Regions from separate parts of the Paenibacillus sp. YAE3 genome, predicted to be linked through region 2. Evidence: a T-box and tRNA genes for the amino acid it is inferred to sense, from the RefSeq annotation. Region 2 holds a T-box; the other holds one or more tRNA genes.
The links. A T-box is a leader RNA that pairs with one kind of tRNA and senses whether it is charged. The one in region 2 lies ahead of AC27KL_RS12940 (valine--tRNA ligase), so its partner is inferred to be a tRNA-Val.
Positions count from the first base shown of each region.

Region 1: it encodes a tRNA-Val, which carries the amino acid that the T-box ahead of AC27KL_RS12940 (valine--tRNA ligase) is inferred to sense. The anticodon was not compared.

Region 1 covers NZ_BAAIYF010000008.1:119,441-123,640, reverse strand. Annotated here, with positions in the region: gene AC27KL_RS16770 (bifunctional metallophosphatase/5'-nucleotidase) at 1-1,052, shown strand, start outside; gene AC27KL_RS16765 (DUF1259 domain-containing protein) at 1,492-2,115, opposite strand; tRNA gene AC27KL_RS16760 (tRNA-Val) at 2,331-2,403, opposite strand; gene AC27KL_RS16755 (hypothetical protein) at 2,631-2,807, shown strand; gene AC27KL_RS16750 (GNAT family N-acetyltransferase) at 3,099-3,545, shown strand; gene AC27KL_RS16745 (DUF3892 domain-containing protein) at 3,628-3,867, shown strand; gene AC27KL_RS16740 (MBL fold metallo-hydrolase) at 3,941-4,200, opposite strand, start outside.
Region 2 covers NZ_BAAIYF010000006.1:31,285-35,484, forward strand. Annotated here, with positions in the region: gene AC27KL_RS12940 (valine--tRNA ligase) at 1-1,884, opposite strand, end outside; T-box leader at 1,967-2,264, opposite strand; gene AC27KL_RS12945 (LysM peptidoglycan-binding domain-containing protein) at 2,457-3,779, opposite strand; gene AC27KL_RS12950 (RluA family pseudouridine synthase) at 3,916-4,200, opposite strand, start outside.

The DNA.
Region 1 (4,200 bases), on a different contig from region 2:
AAATCGCCTTCATCGGATTCGTGACGGAGGAAACGCCGATCGTTACCCATCCGAACAACGTCATCGGCCTTACGTTCAAAGACCCGGTCGAAATCGCCAAGAAGCTGGTTCCGGAAATGAAGGCCCAAGCGGATCATGTGGTCGTCGTATCGCATATCGGCGTTGAAAAAGACAGAGAAATCGCGAAAAACGTGTCGGGCATCGACCTGATCATCGGCGGGCATTCCCATACGCCGCTCCGTACGCCCGAAAAGGTAAACGGCACCTACATCGTGCAGGACTGGGAATACGGAAAATCGCTGGGACGCGTGGACTTATACTATTATAATAAAGATTTGGTCGGATTCAGCGGCGGATTGGTCGAATACGACGAAAGCGTCAAAGCCGATCCCGAAATCGAGAAGCTGGTTCAGGAGGTCGTGAAAAAGGTTGACGATGCGATGAACGTGGTCATCGGGAAAACCGAAGTCGATCTTCACGGCGAAAGAACCGAGGTGCGCGCGGTCGAGACGAATTTGGGCAACTTCATCGCCGACGCGATCATTGAGAAGACCAAAACGATCAAAGGGCACGAAGCCGACGTGGCTTTGGTCAACGGCGGCGGCATCCGCGCCAGCAAAAAAGCCGGGGACTTGACGAAAAAGGACCTGTATTCGATCCTTCCGTTCCCGAACACGTTGACGGTGGTCAAAGCGACGGGGGCCGACATCAAAGCGGCGCTTGAGGTATCGGTCAAAGGCGTGGAGAAAAAAGACGATCTTCCGGGCTCCTTCCTGCAGGTCGGCGGATTGTCCTACGTCTACGACGTGACGAAGCCGGTAGGGGAGCGCGTCCTGGAAGTGAAAATTGGAGGCCAGCCGCTTGACCCGAACAAAACGTACACCGTGGCGACAAACGACTTCATTACGTCGGGCGGGGACGGATATTCGATGCTGAAAAAAGATGAAGTGCTGAACACCGGATATACGTTCTATGATGTCGTGGAAGAATATTTGGAGAAGGTCAAAGTGATCAGTCCGAAAACGGAAAACCGCATCGTCGAGAAAAAATAGAAGGATTCAAGCGAAGGGGCCGGCCAGATTGCCGGTCCTTTTGGTTTTGCCGACCTCGAAGACGGAACACATTTATGCGGTTGAAAATAGGATTTTACATAAAGCATACACAATGAGAAATACACCCGCAATTAACGTTAATATTCCATGCAAACGCGTAAACCATAACCGTTTATCGGTTGCGTAGGGATCGCCGAATCCGCCGAACCATCTCGTATCCGGTCTTTTGATCGTAAACATGCCGCATGTGATCATGATAACCCCCCACAATATCCAAGACATACGAATCACTCCTTTGCATATAAAACGCAAGAAGGAACAAATAGTTATACCAAAAAACAGAGGAAAGGAAAAAGAAGTGCTTGCCAGAAGCACTTCCTTCAATGGTGCATTTTAAGATTTTGCTTAGTGAACCGATAATCCATACCTTCATTTGGTATCATGAAAACCGCTTTTTGGATCTTAAAGCTCTGTTCATCACACGAGGTTTTTTCGTGACCAGACTTCGATTGGCGACGCGTGGTCTTTGAGTGGTTCTTGTTCTGCTTTGAACGCCGGACCGTTTAGGTCTGTTTGTGCCATAGATTCTGCCGCTGGATAAGCTTCCTTGGCTTGATCCATTAGAGCGATGTTCGCCACTGGATCTGCTTGGCCGTATCGTTCTGGTGGTCAGCACCCGAAACGCTTCGGCCGATTTCTGGGCGAAGACAAGCGGCGGCTCAATGGACTTGAAATGGATGAACATGAGTACGGGGTTCGTTAACAGCCAGTGATTGTGTATCGCTGTGACTTCAATTCCGCGCTGGCGGAGTGCGGAGACGAACGGATTAATTTCTTCCTGCAAAATAACGGTTTCACCCAAATTGAGCGCATTTCCGCGGCTGTCCAGGTCTTCAAACGAGAAAAAAGCAGCGATGGCCAGAACCGATTTTGTTCTTCTCCCTTGAATCAACGGTTGAAGGTTGCTGCGAACTCTTGTTACGGTACAAACGCCATTTGCGACTTCCGCCGTCCCGCCTAAAATGCTTGCGAACCTTGAGCACAGCGAATTTTGAATGGACATACAAATATACCTCCTTTTCAAAGATGGTATATTATATGAAATTTTAATAGTTTCGCTCGTTATAAAAATACTATGTATCAATATTTCCGCAAAAAAATAAGAGTTGCTAGTTTTATATGGAAGGGGCTCATTCCGCTCCCCAATGCAGGTTTTACAGTGGGCATATTCCTGAGGACAAAATAAAAGAAGCCTTGGTATACCAAGGCTTCTGGAGATGATCTGCAGTGGGCTCGAACCACTGACCCCCACCCTGTCAAGATGGTGCTCTCCCAGCTGAGCTAGCAGATCGTATCGAAGAACAATTTATATATTACCAGGGAAGAAGAGGAGTGTCAACAACTTTTTTTCAAAACATGCATCGCGAAATAAAATTTTCATATGATTGAAATCCATGAATAGATCATGGCAAAACCCGGGAAAACTGATGACAAAGCCCGTGGTCCAGCGATGGGCGTTTCGAAACGGGCAAAAAGGTTAAATAACTCAGTAAAAACCGGCTAAAGGAGTGGCCTCTCATGCCAAAAACATGGCGGTACAAAATTTTGGGCTGCTGTCTGATCGTGCTGCTGTCGGGCTGTTCGGCGTTTCAGTCCAGCGCGGATCGCGGCGATGACTCTCCGGTCATGATAGATATCTACGACCCTTCGGTTCCGGAAGACGTGTATTCCAAGGGAGAAATAACGCCCCCGTAGTCATGCGGCAGCAGGCAAAAGAGGCAGCGGCCGCTGCCTCTTTTTTATTCTTCATCCCATTTGCGGGAATAGCCCTTTTTTGTCACATAAATAAAAGAATAGATCAGCACGGCCGACATGACTGCGCAAAGAAAGATCGTAAATCCCATTCCCATATGGCCCATCCGGCTCCTCTCCGCGATATACCTCCACTATACATGAAATTCATTTTTTTGTATAATAATCGAACCGTGTTTTTGGCAATGGAAGCGGTAAAACGGACACAACGAAAGACGAAAGAGAGGTTTCATCATGGCTGCCGAAATCATCACTGTAACGACGCCGGAACTGCTGCAGCAGGGACTGGACATCCGGAAAAAGGTATTCGTCGAAGAACAAAACGTTCCCCTGGACCTTGAAGTCGACGAGTTCGATACGATCAGCGACAACGTGCACCATCTGTTGGTGCAGGATGAAAACGGGGACTACGTCGCCACGGGGCGTTTGATTTACTACAACAACGAAACGGCTAAAATGCAGCGGATCGCCGTGCTTAAGGAGCATCGTCAAGGAGGCTATGGCCGCATTCTGCTGATGGCGCTCGAAAACCGCGCGCGCGAGCTGGGGCTTGCCTATGCCCTTTTGGACGCGCAATGCCAAGCCGAAGGTTTTTACGCCAAGCTCGGTTACGAGACGATTTCCAAAGAGCCCTTCGACGATGCCGGCATTCCCCATGTCCGCATGAAAAAAACGCTGTAAGGCGAATAAAGGCTTCATTGCCGGGAGATGCTAAACCATGCCCGCATTTTGGGGCATCTCACGCGTAAAGGAGCGGATCACCATGGGAAATCCAGGCCGTGAAACGTTTATCGCCGTGCAAAAAAACGGCGACGGCGATTTGACTGCTTTCAAAACTTCGACCGGACGCGTCTTGAAATACGATGAGGCGCTGCAGGAAGTCAAAGCCGGAGCGATTGCCGGCGTCAACGTGTTTAAAGGAAGAGACGGGGAAATGTATATTCGCGGCGACGCGGATGGCGATCCATCGAACAATTTGGATAATTTACCCCGTTTTGAATAAGACGGCAAGCTAAAAAAAGCCGGTGCAAGCATGGTATATGCTTGTACCGGCTTTTTGCCGTGCAGGGGACGGATTAAACCGGGTATATGCGCCCCTGTTCGATAAACGCCATGCCCCCGGTTTTGCCGATGAAGTCGTCTTTGTTGTCCGCGTAATGCATCAGATAGGTCATGCTGCGGATTTGCTCAGGCAGCCTCATCAGTTCGTCAAGCGTCGTGTGAACTTCGCCCGGGCCTTCTAGCTGGCAGTCGTGCATAATCATGCGGCAGCCGCGCCGCTCGACAAGCTGCTGCAGCAGTCCGGGATCATAGACCATATCCGCGCTGTAAAACA
Region 2 (4,200 bases):
CCGGGAAGTTTCGTTCAGACGGTGCAAAATCCAGCGGTCGGCCGTGCTCAGGTTGCCGCTGATGTCGATGTCGCCGTACGTGAAGCCTTCAAGGTTCATAAGCGCGAAACGCGAAGCGTTCCAGATCTTGTTGGCAAAGTTCCGGGCCTGCTCGACGCGTTCCCAGCGGAAGCGCAAATCCTGTCCCGGCGTGCTGCCCGTCGAAATCATGTAGCGCATGGCGTCCGCACCGTACTTCTCGATGACATCCAGCGGGTCGACGCCGTTGCCGAGCGATTTGGACATCTTTTTGCCTTCCGGATCGCGCACCAGTCCGTGCATCAGCACGTCTTTGAACGGAATTTCGCCGGTGAATTCAAGCGCGGTAAAGATCATCCGGGCTACCCAGAAATAAATGATGTCGTAACCGGTCACCAATACGTCCGTCGGATAGTAGCGTTTCAAATCGTCGGTTTGGTCCGGCCAGCCCAGCGTCGAAAACGGCCACAGCCCGGAGCTGAACCAGGTATCAAGCACGTCTTCGTCCTGATGGAGGTTTGCGGAACCGCACTTGGAGCATGCAGCGACCTCTTCATAGGCCACGTGAACTTCGCCGCAGTCGTCGCAGTACCAAGCCGGAATGCGGTGGCCCCACCAGAGCTGGCGGGAAATGCACCAGTCGCGAACGTTTTCGATCCAGTTCAAAAAGGTTTTTTCGAAACGTTCGGGCACGAAGTTAACACCTTTGCCCGATTTCTGGGCTTCGATGGCCGCTTCGGCCAGCGGCTGCATTTTGACGAACCATTGCGTGGACAAATACGGCTCTACGACGGCGCCGGTGCGCTCGCTGTGCCCGACTTGATGGACATGGTCTTCGATCCGGATCAGAACGCCCTGCTCCTTCAAGTCCTGAACGATTTGCTTGCGGCATTCGCTGCGGTCAAGCCCTTCGTATTTGCCGGCCTGGTCGTTCATCGTGCCCTTCTCGTCCATCACCGTAATTTGCGGCAGGTTATGGCGCAGGCCGACCTCGAAGTCGTTCGGGTCGTGGGCAGGCGTAATTTTAACGGCCCCGCTGCCGAATTCCTTGTCGACGTACTCGTCGGCGATGACCGGGATTTCGCGGCCCACGATCGGCAGCAAGAGCATTTTGCCGATCATGTCCTTGTAACGTTCGTCTTTCGGATGAACCGCGACGGCGGTGTCGCCCAGCATCGTTTCCGGACGCGTCGTCGCGACCGTGATATGCCCGCTGCCGTCTTTCAGCGGATAGGCAAGATGATAGAGATGTCCTTGAACCTCTTTATATTCGACTTCAATGTCCGACAGCGCCGTACGGGCGGCCGGATCCCAGTTGATGATGCGTTTGCCGCGGTAAATGAGCCCTTTTTCATGCAGCTTGACGAAAACTTCGCGCACCGCTTTGGACAATCCCTCGTCCAGCGTGAACCGCTCCCTGGAGTAATCGAGGGAAAAGCCCATTTTCGCCCATTGCTCGTGAATAGTTTCGGCGTATTTTTCCTTCCATTCCCATACCTTTTCCAGGAACTTCTCCCGGCCTAGGTCATAACGGGTAACGCCTTCCTCGCGCAGCTTCTGCTCCACCTTCGTCTGGGTGGCGATGCCGGCATGGTCCGAGCCCGGAAGCCACAGCGCGTCATATCCCTGCATCCGCTTGGTGCGGATCAAAATGTCCTGCAGCGTAAAATCAAGCGCATGCCCGATATGCAGCATGCCCGTGACGTTCGGCGGCGGAATCACGATCGTGTAAGGCTTTGCGTCTTTGCGCTGTCCCGCCTTAAAGAATTCGCCGTCGATCCAATATTTGTACCATTTTTGCTCGGCAGCCTTCGGATCGTAAGTCGTCGGCATTTCCGTCGTTAATTTGTTGTCCTGCTCTGTCATTTTCTAACTCCTCCATCACAAGATCAGCTTTCTTCGGGATTTTGGCAATCCTTAGCAAGAAAAACAAAAAAGCCTTCCGTCCTCAAAGGACGAAAGGCTGTTCTTTCGCGGTACCACCTTTGTTTCGCGCCATGGGCAACCTTCTACGCCAGATCTCTCCGTCGGCCGTCCTCCGGGACGGATGCCTTCATGCACGCGACACTTCATGCAGATAACGGCTGCGGCCGGCCGTGCCCTAACCCGGCGCAAAAAGCGGACGGGATCAAGCAGGCAACTCCCGGGCGACTTCGGTTGAAACAGCATCCTGCGGAATCTCTCAGCGCAGCAATTCCACTCTCTGAAGGGCATGTCATCCTACTATTCCCGATCATCGTTCTTGAACAAAATATATACTCATCATAACTTGGTTGCGGGTTTTAGTCAACATAACCGGCGTCGTTGCCTAAAGTCATTCGGCGTTATAACGTTTATTATTAGCATATGTACGTTTCTTAAACCGGTTCCTTTGGCGAAGGCACAAAAAAAAGAACCGCCCGGCGCTTATTCGGGCACCGGGCGTCGTCAACGCGAATTTATGGAATGTAGAGAATCTGTCCTTCCTCGACGGTCTGCTCGGACAGGCGGTTATACAGCAAAATTTCGCGGGCGGTGAGCTGATAGCGATTTGCGATCGTCTCCAGGGTTTCTTCCCGCTGCACGATGCAAAGGCGCACCTTGCGGAATTGGTTTTTCTCCGTGCTGCTCCCGAGGAAGAGGTTCTGCCACTGAATATCATCGCTCGCGGACGACTCGCGTTCCGCCTCCTCCGCTTTCGGCTCTTCCGGGGCAGCCTGCTGCTCCTGCTGATTCTGGGAGCGGCTGGAGGATAGCAAAGAAGAAAATCCGATCGCTTCTTTTTCGCCGGACTCCGCTTCCTTCTTGCTGCCGAGCGCGACCCGCATTTCCCGCTCATCCGGCGCTTCTTCCTGCGGAACCGACTCGCTTTGGAAAGCGCTGAACGGGAAGGCAGGCTCAAACGGCTGATCCTGACCCACGGAAGTCAGGTAGAGATCCTTTTCCGTATCCTCATCCGCTTGGATCGCCGTTTTTTCGGGATGCAGCAGTTCCGACTCGTCTTCATGCTCGAAATGCCAAACGTTCGGCTGGTTTTTGCCCTTTCCGCCGCGCTCCCCGGATTCCTTGTCCGTATGTAACGCGGCAAGCGCAGGTTCTTCTTCCGTCTGCGCCACCTCTTCGGAAGGACGCTTGACGGCTGCCGGTTCGTTTTCAGCCGCCTCCGCTTCGGCATCGCCGGGGCTTCCCGCAGCCTTCGGAGCGGCAGCGAATCCTTCCGTCGCAAATGCCTCCGCATCCTGTTCGTCCGCGGCTGCTTCATCGTGCGGTTCCCTGGCCTTCGCTTCATCGGCATCAAGCTCCCCTTCCTCCAAAAAAGCGGCAAGCACCGGATCCTCCGCGGGATCCTCGGACGCATGTACAACGGTAAATTCATCGGCATTCCATGAAGATTCCGGTTCGCTCGCCGCCGTCTCGATCCCGCGAAGCGAAAGGACGCCGGTAATGTTCATGCTTCGTTTGGACAAAAGATCCACGTCGAAGTTTTCGATTTCGACCGATATTTCGTCCAGCGAAGTGACGCGGTTTGCAGGGACCGTAATCTCCACGGGAATGAAATGCTCAAGCCGCTGCGTCCCGTCTTCCTCCCCGTCCCCCCGGTACAAGCCCGTAAGCAGCAGGTGGCCGCGCAGCGCGACCTGCTCATCCTGGCTGATGACCTGGATATTGGGCAGGAGCTCCACTTCTTCCAGCTCGGCGATGCCCGGCAATTCTTCCGTCAAATGAATCCGTTCATAAATATCAAAACGCAAACCGTAGGACTGGTCAAACACTAGAATCATGTCCTCCTTTCGGCATATTTCTAACCGTGAGCCTGCTCACGGCATGAGCCCCAAAAATCGTTACTCATTTTATCTATATGCTCCAAACAGGAGGGCATTCCATTTTTGCGCGCGTCCGGCGGTTTGCGCCGACATTTTATATTGTGGGGCCAAGCAGCTTTTGCTCGAGCTGCCGGATATCGCTTGGCCAAGGATCGGCGATTTCGATGCGCTCGCCCGTAAACGGATGCGAAAAGTCAAGCCGTTCCCCGTGAAGCGCCTGCCGTCCGATGAGCGCGGTGCTGCCCCCATACAGCGCATCGCCGAGCAGGGGGTGTCCCAGATGGCTCAGGTGCACCCGGATTTGGTGCGTGCGGCCCGTCTCCAGCTCCAAATGGACCAGCGAAGCGTTCCGGTACGCCCTGCCCAAGCGCACGCGGGT